Rhodoligotrophos appendicifer: one gene and its partner. The protein of the gene in region 2 interacts with the protein of the main gene of each other region in a pairwise test. Links are inferred from orthologs where the notes say so. Each region holds a gene or a part of one and is shown on either strand. Other genes may lie near its edges.

Region 1 (6,520 bases), on a different replicon or contig from region 2:
AGCCGGGTCGCTGTCACCCACGGCTTCCTTGACCGTGCCCTCGTCCACCGTATGGGGAGTGACGACCACCTTTAATCCGGCAGCCTCGAGCAGACGACGGCGGGCCGGACTGGCAGAGGCAAGGACGACCTGGCTGCGGCTGAGCGTCATGGACGGGCCCTCGCATGTTGGCGTTGAGAATACAGATTCATGACTGCGGCCGCGGTCTCCTCGATCGATCGGCGGGTCACGTCGATGATGGGCCAGTTATGGCGCGCGCAGAGCTTCCTCGTAAAGACGAGTTCCTCGGCGATGGCCTCCCGGTCGACATAGCGGGTATTGCCCGTGTCGTTCAGAGACAGGAGCCGGTTGCGCCGGATCTGCGCGATCCGCTCTGCCGTTGCCACCAGTGCGACGACCAGAGGCCGGCCCAGCTTGTCCATATCCGAGGGCAGCGGGGCGCCGGGAACGATGGGAACATTCGCAGCTTTGATCCCGCGATTGGCAAGATAGATGCTGGTCGGCGTCTTCGACGTCCGGCTGACCCCGAGCAGGATGACATCGGCTCCGGCCAGATCGTGGCTTTGCTGCCCGTCATCATGGGCCATGGTGTAGTTCAGCGCCTCGATCCGCTTGAAATACTCGGCATCGAGCGTGTGCTGGCCGCCGATGCGCGGATGGGATTCTGCATTGAGATAAGATGCGAGAGCCGCCACCACCGGATCAAGGATCGAGATGTAGGGCAGTTCGAGGCGCCGGCAATGGCTTTCGAGGGCTGTGCGCAGCTCAGCATCCACCAGAGTGAACAGCACGATGCCCGGCGTATCCTCGATGTCCTGCAGCACCCGGTTCAGCTGTTTTGCGGTGCGCACGAGAGCGTAGGTATGCTCGATCGGGCGAAATTCATCATAATGTGCAACCGCAGCCCGGGCCACGGTGTTTAAGGTTTCTCCGGTCGAATCCGAGATGAGATGCAGATGGAAATAGGTCTTCAATTGATTATCCACACCGGGCACTGGAGACCGCAGGACACTATGTGGATAACCCCGGCCGGCTGCTAGACATTGGCAATCTTGTCGTCCCTGTCCAGATTTTAATTAACAATCCGGACGCAGAGCAGCGCTCCTGGACTCGAATCGTGGATAATCTGCAAAAGCTTGGTCAGTCCGTGCACGACCTGTTAATAAAATATTAAGCATGCGGACGACCCATCGAACGCATCCGCACGGTTCCGGTCCTTTTTTGACCGTACCGGAAACAAGTGGAATGCGAGAAGGTGAACAGGGATAAATGCGGGAGCCTGTGGGCAACTCCAACCACGTCTTGAAGCACCGATTCCCACCGTCCACTATCAAGAACAATCCTATTAGAAGATTCTTTAAGATTTGGTAAAAGCCCTTCATGTCCATCTCTCCCGCGACGCCCCAGGCGCCCTCCTCGAAAGCGTTGCTCGCGGTTCTGAGCAGCACTCCTGCCCGTCGTCGCCCCATTTGGATGATGCGGCAAGCCGGCCGCTATCTTCCCGAATATCGGGCGTTGAGAGAGCAGGCCGGCTCCTTTCTCAATCTCTGCTATAATCCGCCCTTGGCCGCCGAGGTGACGCTGCAGCCTTTGCAGCGTTTCGATCTCGATGCAGCCATCCTGTTTGCGGATATTCTCCTCATACCTCAGGCTCTCGGCGTCGACTTGACCTTTGCCGAGGGTGAAGGCCCCGTTCTGTCGACGGTGACCGATGCTGCTGGTGTCGCGGCTTTGAAGTCAGACGGAGCAGCGAGCCGGCTGTCTCCGGTCTATGAGACTGTGGAGCGCGTGGCCGCCGCCAAGGCCGACCACGTGACCCTCATTGGCTTCTGTGGCGCACCGTGGACGGTCGCGAGCTACATGATCGAGGGCCGCGGGTCGAACCGGCAGAAGGCCAGGCTGGCCGCGATCCGCGGGGAAGACTGGTTTGCTCACCTCATGGACATCGTGACGGAGGCCTCGATCGACTATCTCGTTGCCCAGCTGAAGGCCGGTGCCGAAGCTGTGCAGATCTTCGACAGTTGGGCCGGAGACCTTCCCGCCCGGCAGTTTGAGCGATGGTCCATTCAGCCGATCCAGCGCATGGTTGACGGCATTCGCGCAGCCGTTCCCGATGCCAGGATCATCGGCTTTCCCAAGGGCGTTGGCAGTGCGGCACTCTCCTTCGCGAAGGCGACGAATGTCGATGCGGTCGGCGTCGATTCCGCCGTGGCCCTGGACACCATGAAGGATCTATCCCGCCATTGCGCCGTTCAGGGGAACATCGACCCCCTCACCCTCGTCGCCGGAGGAGCCGCCCTCGACGAAGCCGTGGATGATCTGGTGGGTGCCTTGCCGCAGGACCGGCACATCGTCAATCTCGGCCATGGCATCGTGCCGGAGACCCCGATCCAGCATGTGGCGCAATTCGTCGATCGGGTGCGGCGGGGCGACCGGAGCTGATCCGTGGCAGAATGGTATCCCTGGCTCAAGGCCTTCCACATCATCTTCATGGTCAGCTGGATGGCCGGCCTGCTCTACCTCCCCCGGCTCTTCGTCTATCACTGCGGCGCGGTTGCCGGCAGCGATCAGAGCGAGACCTTCAAGATCATGGAGCGGCGCCTCTACCGGGGCATCATGGGTCCGTCGTTCATCGGGACCTGGCTTTTCGGCCTCTCCCTCGCCTATACCCTCAGTCCCGGCATCTGGTCCGATGGTTGGTTTCACATGAAGCTGACGCTCGTCATCATCATGAGCGGCGTCCATGGTTTTCTGGGCGGGCAGGTCAAGACTTTCGCCGCCGACGGAAATCGTCGCTCCGCGCGTTTCTTCAGGATTATCAACGAGGTGCCCGCCGTGATCCTCGTTATCGTGGTCATCCTGGTGGTTGTTAAGCCATTTTAAGGGGCCGACGCGTGAAACCTATTTAAATTCAGTTTGCAATTTGCTACATTGCGCAAAACCGTAAGGCAAATCACTTGCCCATGAAGCGGTGACGGTACGTAATTTCGGTACCCACTCAGCGTCTCTCCTTCCATTCGCCGAGTTCTGTAAAAGGGCGCAAACAGCGCGTTTTTCACCTTTCCGCAGTTCCTCGGACGATCCCCACTCTCTCTTTTGTTACCGGTGCACCATGACCGACCTCTCTGGACTCAAAGAAACCAAGCTTCACGAATTGAAGATGAAGCCGCCGGCAGAATTATTGACGCTCGCCGAAGAGCTCGAGATCGAGAATGCCAGTGCCCTGCGCAAGCAGGAACTGATGTTCGCGATCCTCAAGAGCCTGGCGACGCGCGATGTGGAAATCATCGGCGAAGGCGTCGTCGAAGTTCTCCAGGACGGCTTTGGGTTTCTGAGATCCCCCGATGCCAACTACCTTCCCGGACCTGACGACATCTATGTCAGTCCCAGCCAGATCCGCCGGTTCAACCTGCGCACCGGAGACACCGTCGAAGGCCAGATCAGAAGTCCGAAGGATGGCGAGCGCTATTTCGCGCTGCTGAAGGTCAACACGATCAATTTCGAAGATCCCGACCAGACCCGGCACAAGATCCATTTCGACAATCTGACGCCTCTCTATCCCGATGAGCGGCTGGAGATGGAGATCGGCGATCCCACCGTGAGGGACATGAGCTCGCGGGTCATCGGACTGGTCGCTCCTCTCGGCAAAGGCCAGCGCGGTCTCATCGTCGCTCCGCCCCGCACCGGTAAGACCGTTCTGCTGCAGAACATCGCCCATTCCATCACGACGAACCATCCCGAGGCCTACCTGATCGTGCTGCTCATCGACGAGCGGCCGGAGGAAGTCACGGACATGAAGCGCTCGGTCAAAGGCGAGGTCGTCAGCTCCACCTTCGACGAACCCGCCTCGCGGCACGTCCAGGTGGCGGAAATGGTCATCGAGAAGGCCAAGCGCCTGGTCGAGCACCGCCGTGATGTCGTCATCCTGCTGGATTCCATCACCCGGCTGGGCCGAGCCTACAACACGGTAGTGCCGTCATCGGGCAAGGTGCTGACCGGCGGTGTCGACGCCAATGCTCTCCAGCGCCCCAAGCGCTTCTTCGGCGCCGCGCGCAATATCGAAGAGGGGGGATCGCTCACCATCATCGCGACCGCACTCATCGATACCGGCAGCCGCATGGACGAGGTGATCTTCGAGGAATTCAAGGGCACTGGCAATTCGGAGCTCATCCTGGACCGCAAGGTTGCCGACAAGCGCGTGTTCCCGGCCATCGATATCGTCCGTTCCGGGACCCGGAAGGAAGAGCTTCTGGTTCGTCCCGACGAACTCAAGAGGATGTACGTCTTGCGCCGGATCCTGTCGCAGATGGGCACCGTGGATGCCATCGAGTTCCTGCTCGACAAGATCAAGCAGACCAAGAGCAATGCCGATCTGTTCTCCATGATGAACAACTAGACGGCCTCGGCTGCCCCGGGAATTGGGTGTTTATGAACCCGATCCCCGGTGGGCTGGCCGGCAGGTTATTTCGAGATGCAGGACGTCATAGCCCTCTCGCTCAGCTGTGAGGGCGCTTGATCAACGCTGCAACCTCCTCCGTTTCGGTGACCGGGAGCGAACAGGTCGTACCCCTGCAGAGATACAGGGTAGGGCGACCATCCACCATGGTCTTACCCGCGGCGGGGTGGTCCCGACCGAGCTGGCTCGTCGTCTTCAGCGTGAGGATCATACGGCTGGGGATCGACTGCGCCAACACCGCGCGTCGCAGGGAGCTCGCCTCATCAAAGTCAGAGGCGACGATGATGACCTGGGTGAGCGCCACGAGGTCTTCGAAGCCGTTCAGCATCCCGGCATGGGAGAAGATGTTGCCCACGGCGTCACCGCTGAAGGTGGCGAGAATGGCCTCGGCACGCCGGGTATGCTCGGTATGGCCGGTCGCTAGAGCAAGACGGGCCAGATTGCCGACCATCGTGGCGTTTGCATTGGGTGTGGCATCGTCGAGGGAGAGCTTCTGTCGCGTGATGAGCGCCTCCGCATCGCTGGCCGTGTAGAAATATCCGCCGTCTCGGACATCCCAATAATATGTGTTGAAGGGCTCAATCAGGTCTTCGGCATCAGCGATGAACCGGTCCTCGCCCGTCGCCTCGTAGAGCGAGAGTGCTGCCTTGATGAGGTTCGCGTAATCATCGGCGATCGCGGTATGGCGGGCATGGCCCTCCCGTAAGGAATGACGGAGTCTGCCCTCGATCCTCATCTGCGTCAGGATGACGTCGAACGCGTCGCGAGCTGCCTGGATCCAGGATGGGTTTTCGAAAGCCGCCCCGGCTTCCGCCAGAGTTGCGATCATGAGACCATTCCAATCCGCTAGAACCTTGTCGTCCCAACCGGGCCGAATACGGCCCTCCCGGGCTTTGAGGAGCACGGATCGGGCGTCCCTCAGTTGCGACTCCCGTGCGTCATCAAGGAGGGCCGGGTGATTCAGGCGATTGAGGATGGTATGTCCATCCCAATTCCCCCGTTCCGTGACATCATAGACGGAACAGAAGAGCGCGCTCATCTCAGGCGGCAGAATGGCTTCGATCTCTGCGCGCGACCAGACATAGAACTTGCCTTCGACGCCTTCGGAATCCGCATCAAGGCTGGCGGCGAACCCGCCGGAGGGTGCGATCATCTCTGAGAGCAGCCACGTCACGGTCTCCTCGATTCGGGTCCGGAACAGGTCATTGCCGGTGTCCTGCCATACCAGGATCATGAGGTCGAGGATCTGGGCATTGTCGTAGAGCATCTTTTCGAAATGCGGGACCAGCCAGGCCGCATCGACGGAGTAGCGGGAGAAGCCGCCTGCCAGATGATCATAGATCCCGCCTTGGCCCATATGGGTGAGGGTGGTGACGACGCTGTCGCGGAACCTGTCCTCCCCCCTGCGCAGATAGGCGCGCCACAGCAGGCTGAACAGCGGCACTTGTGGAAACTTCGGGGCGCCGCGCAAGCCTCCCTGGATGGGATCGGTGATGTCGACGATCTGGCTCGCCGCCTGATCGAGCAGATCCAGCGACAGGGGTGCCGGCTGTGACCGTGGCGGCGCGCGGAGGGCTGCTGCGAGCGCCTCGCTGTTATGGCGAACCTTGTCGGGCTCGGTGTGGTAGATCCGCGAGATCTCGGTCAAGACATGAGGGAAGCCCGGCCGGCCATAGCCCGACTCCGGTGGAAAATAGGTGCCGCCCCAGAATGGCTCCCCCTGCGGAGTCAGGAACATGGTGAGGGGCCATCCGCCCTGCTCGCCAAGTCGGTGCAGGGCATCCATATAGATCTTGTCGATGTCGGGCCGTTCCTCGCGATCGACCTTGATATTGACGAACCGCTCGTTCATGAGTGCCGCGATTTCTGGGTTTTCGAAGCTCTCATGGGCCATGACATGGCACCAGTGGCAGGCGGCATAGCCCACGGAGAGCAGGATCGGCCGGTCCAGCGACTGGGCAAGCGCCAAGGCGTCAGGCCCCCAGGGCATCCAATGCACCGGGTTGTCCTTGTGCTGGAGGAGATAGGGACTGGTTTCCCGGGCGAGGAGGTTGGATGACATTG
Region 2 (6,432 bases):
ATTGCTTCAGCTCGGATATGCGACTTGCCCGTCGGGGCTTGAAGATCGGTGCCTATATCTCGTTTTCCGGCATCATGACCTTCAAGACGGCGCAAGCTTTACGGGACGTGGCTGCTGAAGTGCCGTTGGAGCGCCTCTTAGTCGAGACGGATGCGCCTTATCTCGCGCCCGTTCCTAAGCGAGGCAAACGCAACGAGCCAGCCTATGTGGTCCATACGCTCAAAGCGCTGGCTGAGGTAAAAGGACTGGATGCACAGGAGATGGCCAACATCACCACAGACAATTTCCATCGTCTGTTTACGAAGGTGCCGCGTTTATGAGCCTGCGCGTTACTATTCTCGGCTGCGGGTCCTCCGCCGGGGTGCCGCGCATCGGCAACCACTGGGGTGTTTGCGATCCTGAAAATCCCAAGAACCGCAGGCGGCGATGCTCGATTCTCATCGAGAAGACCGGAGACTCAGGAGTAACGCGGATCCTGGTCGACACAACGCCGGATGTCCGCGAACAGCTGCTAATGGCGGATGTCGGCATTCTCGATGGGGTGATCTTTACCCATGATCATGCCGATCATTGCCACGGCATCGACGAGTTGCGAGCCGTAGCGATCAATGGAAGGCGTCGTGTGCGGGTGTGGGCCGACGAGCGAACGATGGGTGAGCTGCACGCCCGCTTCGGCTATTGCTTCGAAACACCGCCAGGCTCGAGCTATCCGCCTATCCTGACAGCACATCCCATTGTGGCAGGTGAACCCGTAGAGATCGATGGGCCCGGAGGCACCATCCAGATTCTCCCGTTCGACCTGGAGCATGGCGATATCATGGCGCTGGGGCTAAGGATCGGAAATCTTGCTTACACGCCCGACGTCAATGGCATTCCGGATGCAGCCCTCGCAACGTTGGAGAATCTCGATATCTGGGTCATCGATGCCTTACGGCCGATGCCTCATCCCACCCATTTCGATCTTGAGACTGCCTTGCTCTGGATCGAGCGCATGCACCCCCGAAGAGCTGTGCTGACGAATATGCATATCGACCTGGACTATGCGCAGCTGAGAAGGTCGCTTCCAGCTCATATCGAGCCAGCCTTTGACGGGATGCAGCTCGACCTCACCTCTCCACAGCCAATTTAGTTTCCATAATATAGATTATGCGACACTCTGAGATGACAGACCCTTTGGGAGATCCCCGATCCATTGAGACCTTGCTGGCGGTGATGAATGCACTGCGTACGCCCGAGACCGGTTGTCCGTGGGACCTCGAACAAGATTTTTCGAGTATCGCTCCTTACACAATCGAAGAAGCCTATGAGGTGGCTGATGCGATCGAGCGGCTGAACATGGAGGATTTGTGCGACGAGCTCGGCGACCTCCAGCTGCAGGTCGTCTATCACGCCCGGTTGGCAGATGAAGCCGGCAGTTTCTCTTTCGGTGATGTGATCGAAGCGATCGTCACCAAGATGATCCGGCGGCACCCGCATGTTTTTGGCGATGCGGAAGGCGTCAAATCCGTAGCCGTGAAGGGAATGTGGGAAGGCATCAAGGCATCCGAACGGTCGGCAAGGACGGAAGGCGGCGGAGACACCTCTAGCAGCCTTTTGGCCGACATCCCTGTGGCCCTCCCCGGTTTGACACGCGCCGTGAAGCTGCAGTCGCGCGCGGCACGGGTCGGGTTCGATTGGCCCAATCTCGAGCCGGTGTTTGCGAAAGTCGAAGAAGAGATCGTGGAACTCAAGGACGCTGTAGCCGAGGGGACCGATAAAGCCCACATTGCCGAGGAGCTAGGTGATCTTTTGTTCGTGATCGCCAATATCGCTCGACACCTCGAGATCAATCCTGAGGGCGCTCTGCGGTCGGCAAACGCTAAGTTCATTAGGCGCTTCAATCACATAGAGCAGAGTGTGAAGGCCAGTGGACAAGAGCTCGAAACTGTGGGGCTCGATGGCCTGGATCGATTGTGGGACGAGGCAAAGAGCAAGGGTTTGTAGTCAGCTCATGGGCATTTCGACAGGCGCCGACAAAGCATCCGCGTAACGGCTGCGCAAAACCTCTGACTTTTCTGCGGGCACGCGCACGATCAAGGCAATGCTGCCATCCTCAGCTTCTCGGCGCTCCAGCACCTCTCCCGTCTCGTAAAGCCAGGACAACGCAGCACCATCCTCTCCCTTCAGTGACAAGGAATAGGTTTTGGCCGCTTCCGCCAGCCGGTGCTCCACAGCGGCAAGGAGACTGGGCACCCCCTCCCCGGTTACGGCAGAAACAAGAATGACATCGTCACGGCGCTCCGCCTGATTTTGCACGGCAGCCCGGTCTTCTGGGGTCAGCAGGTCGATCTTGTTCCAAATTTCAGTGATATGAGACCGGCGTTCTTCACCAAGCCCTAGGGTGGTCAGAACCTGCAGGACATCCGCCGCCTGCGCATCGCTTTCCGGATGGCTGATGTCACGGACGTGAAGGATGAATGTTGCTTCCAGGACTTCTTCAAGAGTCGCTCGAAATGCCGCTACCAGATCTGTCGGCAACTCAGAAATAAAACCAACCGTGTCAGACAGGATCACCATACGGCCATGCGGCAGCTTCAGCTGTCGCATCGTCGGATCCAACGTGGCGAAGAGCATATTTTCAGCCAGAACTCCAGCCTTGGTCAACTGATTGAACAGGGTGGATTTGCCCGCATTAGTATAGCCGACCAGGGCGACAATCGGATAAGGGACCCGGCGTCTGTTCTCACGATGCAACTCACGGCGACGCTTCACCTTTTCCAGTTCAACCTTAATCTTGACGATGCGGTCCTGGATCACCCGACGATCGGCTTCGATTTGAGTTTCACCCGGACCACCGAGAAAGCCGAAGCCACCACGTTGCCGTTCCAGATGGGTCCATGACCGGACTAGGCGGCTCTTTTGATAGGTGAGATGGGCAAGCTCCACCTGCATCCGCCCTTCCCGGGTCCTCGCCCGGCGGCCGAAAATCTCGAGGATAAGGCCTGTGCGATCGAGCACCTTGGCGTTCCAGGCGCGTTCGAGATTTCGTTGTTGCACAGGCGTGAGGGAGGCGTTCACCACAACCAGCTCGACTTCAAGCTCTTTCAGCTCAGCGGCGATCTCCTCGACTTTACCACCGCCAATCAAAGTGGCCGGCGTCGCCTTTGTCAGGATCACGGAGATCATGCCCTGGACTTCGAGGTCGATGGCCAGCGCCAACCCATGCGCTTCTTCCAGGCGCTCGTCCTCCTCCCGCAGAATCAGTGACTCGCTACCGAGGACGGCACCTGGACGGCGGCGAAATCCCACATGCACCAGATAGGCACGGGTCGCCGAACTTTCTTCGACCTGAAAGGAGATGGGCGCAATCCGCCTATCTCCAGTTTCTCGCATTTCGCCCTTAATCGTCACTACCGCCGTTTTCCTCGTAAAGTTTGATCGGAGCACTGGGCATGATGGTTGAAATTGCATGCTTGTAAACGAGCTGGGAAAGCCCGTCCCGCCGCAGCAAGACGCAGAAATTATCGAACCAAACGATCACCCCTTGAAGCTTCACCCCGTTGACCAGGAAAATGGTCAAAGGGACATGTTCTTTCCGAACTTTGTTCAGGAAGATATCTTGCAGGTTTTGCTGTTTTTCTGAGGCCATTGTCGTTCCCGCATAATGTTGAAGACGGATGCCGCACACACACACGCGGCTCGTCCTAGTCTCGAGCCTTAGGCCAAAAGCCTGTCGGCATTGGGGCAAAGCCCCATCAAGACGCTAACATACATAGGACGGGTCGACGACGAGCAACAGTGTCTGTGAAGCCACAGGAGTGCTGCATCAGAAATATTCGAGGCTCACGCGGAAAAGATGTTCAACGTCCCTCACCATGCCGGCCAGAGCGAATATAACAATGCGGTCGCGAGGCTTGATTTCGGTCGCGCCGTTTGGAATCGAAACCTTCCCGTTCCGCACGATTGCGCCGATCCGAACACCGTCGGGCAGATCCGCCTCGCGTAGGGGCTTGCCCACCACTGGAGAGGTCTCGAGGGCCTCCACCTCAAGCACCTCGCCCTCCCCGTTTTGGACCGGATGGACGCCACGGATGCGCCCCCTACGAACGTGGCGCAGTATGCTTGAGACGGTCACTGCCCGCGGACTGATATAGGCATCGATGCCGAATGTGTTGAGTACGGGATTGAAATCTGGGCTGGAGACCAGACAGAAGCTTTGCTGGGCGCCTTCATGCTTTGCCAATACCGCCGACAAGATATTGACCTTGTCGTCATTGGTGAGCGCGACAAAAGCGTCAGCCTCTTGGGCTCCAGCTTCACGCAGCAATTCCTGCTCCATAGAACTTCCATGCAGGACCAGTGTTCGCTGCAGGTCTTCTGCGATCAAGCTTGCTCGCTCTCTGTTGATCTCGATGATTTTCACATGAACGCCCCGCCCCTGGCGCTCTTCGAGCTTGGTCGCAACATAGAGGCCAATATTTCCTCCGCCGGCGATGACAACGCGGCGGGCTGGCTTTTCCTCATGCCCGAACAGGCCCAGAACACGTTCAGCTTGGCTGCGGTCGGCAATTACATAAATGTCATCTCCGATAAGCATCTGGTCGGTGCCGTGGGGAACAAAAAGCTTACCGTTCCGAACAATGCTGACCACTGTGGCTTGGAGGTCTGGAAAAAGCTCGGTTAGCTGACGCAAAGGTGTGTCAACCACGGGACAATTGTCACGCAGCCGGATCGCCATCGCGATGACCTGTTCTTCGACGAAGTGAACGGCTTCGAAGGCGCCTGGCAAGTTAAGCCGGCGTAGAACCATCTCGCCCACGGCTGTTTCCGGAGAGATGATCACGTCGATCGGAAGGTTCGAACGGGAGTAGAGCGTCCGCCATTTCGGATCAAGGTACGTTTGTGCTCTCACTCGAGCGATCTTGGTTGGAATATCAAACAGTGAATGCGCGATCTGGCACGCCATCATGTTGACTTCATCGACCATGGTCACGGCAATGATCATGTCCGCATCACGCGCTCCCGCCTGCTCAAGAATGTCAGGATGGGAGCCGTGGCCAACGAAGCCACGCACGTCTAGCGCGTCCGTTACCGCCTGGATCAGTTTAGGGGAGACATCGATAATGGTGACATCGTTGTCCTCCCGGGCCAGCCGCTCGGCGATGCCACGACCCACCTGCCCTGCCCCGCAGATAATGATCTTCATAGATTTCTGCTGGCCTTGTGCGATGACGCCCGGGCAACTGTCCCGTTCAAATTACATACGGTCCAAAGCTAATGGAGCTCCATCGCCTTTTCCCCTACCCCCAAAAGCTTGAGCTTCCGATGAAGAGCTGAGCGCTCCATTCCGACAAAGGCTGCCGTCTTTGAGATGTTGCCGCCAAAGCGAGCGATTTGCGCAGCTAGATACTCGCGTTCAAATATTTCGCGCGCTTCACGAAGCGGCAAGGACATCAGTTGTTCGGCACCATTGCCATTGGCCAACGGCGGCATGAACCCGCCAAGCTCGCTCGGCAGCATCGAGGCAGTGATCTCGGTTCCTGGCTCGCCGCCCGCCAATATCATGAGCCGTTCGACATTGTTCCTTAGCTGCCGGACGTTTCCCGGCCAGTCAAGCGTCTGCAAAATAGCCAGCGCGTCATCAGAAACATCGCGCATCGGTTGCCCTGATATCGATGAATACTGGCGAATGAAGTGTGAAATCAGAGCTGGAATATCATCGCGCCTTTCCCCGAGCGCAGGCAGGCGTATCGGCACCACATTTAGACGATGATAGAGATCCTCGCGGAGCAATCCCTGCTCAATCATGCGGGGCAGATCCCTGCAGGTGGAGGAAACGATACGGACATCGACTTTAACGCGGTTCGAGCCGCCGACGCGCAGAAACGTCTGGTCGACCAGAACCCGCAGTATCTTGCCCTGAGTCTCTATGGGCATATCGGCGACCTCGTCGATGAAGAGCGTGCCGCCATGAGCCTCTTCGAATGCCCCTATACGGGCGAGGGAGCCATCTGTGTTCTCCACCCCGAAAAGCTCTTCCTCCATTCGCTCCGGCGCCATTGTTGCTGCGGACAAGATGACAAAAGGCCCGTCTGTGCGGTGGGACCAAGTGTGCAGTACACGCGCCGTAAGTTCCTTGCCTGAGCCAAGGGGGCCCGCGATAAGGACTCTACTATTGGTCGGCGCCACTTTCTTCACCAACTGGCGCAACTGGCGCATCACAGCGGATTCGCCGATCAATTCCGCCAGGGCCCCTGCCCGCTCCTTCAGCTCCTCATTCTCGCGGCGCAAGCGCGAGGCCTCAAGCGCCCTTCCCACGACCAGAATCAGGCGGTCCGCCTTGAACGGCTTTTCGATGTATTCATAAGCACCGCGCTTAATGGCGGAAACGGCTGTCTCAATATTGCCGTGACCGGAAATGATGACAACGGGCACTTCTGGATGATTTTTCTT

What was found.
Region 1: the proteins of hfq (region 2) and rho interact in binary tests that used the Escherichia coli proteins (3 or more experiments, as listed by UniProt). The link is inferred for Rhodoligotrophos appendicifer from one-to-one orthologs.

The regions. Positions count from the first base shown.
Region 1 is NZ_VHKL01000001.1:596,595-603,114, forward strand. The notes cover bases 2,325-5,254. They hold rho (transcription termination factor Rho), read left to right. Parts: upstream 2,325-3,112; coding sequence 3,113-4,396; downstream 4,397-5,254. Other genes in these bases: hemE (uroporphyrinogen decarboxylase), read left to right, coding at 2,325-2,442; hemJ (protoporphyrinogen oxidase HemJ), read left to right, coding at 2,446-2,883; FKM97_RS02835 (thioredoxin domain-containing protein), read right to left, coding at 4,497-5,254. Also shown: FKM97_RS02810 (Maf family protein), read right to left, coding at 1-150; FKM97_RS02815 (pyruvate, water dikinase regulatory protein), read right to left, coding at 147-974; more of hemE, read left to right, coding at 1,381-2,324; more of FKM97_RS02835, read right to left, coding at 5,255-6,518. UniProt on the Escherichia coli protein: Facilitates transcription termination by a mechanism that involves Rho binding to the nascent RNA, activation of Rho's RNA-dependent ATPase activity, and release of the mRNA from the DNA template.
Region 2 is NZ_VHKL01000007.1:295,931-302,362, forward strand. Bases 2,005-4,846 are described here. They hold hfq (RNA chaperone Hfq), read right to left. Parts: upstream 3,629-4,846; coding sequence 3,380-3,628; downstream 2,005-3,379. Other genes in these bases: hflX (GTPase HflX), read right to left, coding at 2,005-3,372; trkA (Trk system potassium transporter TrkA), read right to left, coding at 3,806-4,846. Outside these bases: FKM97_RS17120 (TatD family hydrolase), read left to right, coding at 1-320; FKM97_RS17125 (MBL fold metallo-hydrolase), read left to right, coding at 317-1,129; mazG (nucleoside triphosphate pyrophosphohydrolase), read left to right, coding at 1,174-1,983; more of hflX, read right to left, coding at 1,984-2,004; more of trkA, read right to left, coding at 4,847-5,185; nitrogen assimilation response regulator NtrX, read right to left, coding at 5,254-6,432. UniProt on the Escherichia coli protein: RNA chaperone that binds small regulatory RNA (sRNAs) and mRNAs to facilitate mRNA translational regulation in response to envelope stress, environmental stress and changes in metabolite concentrations.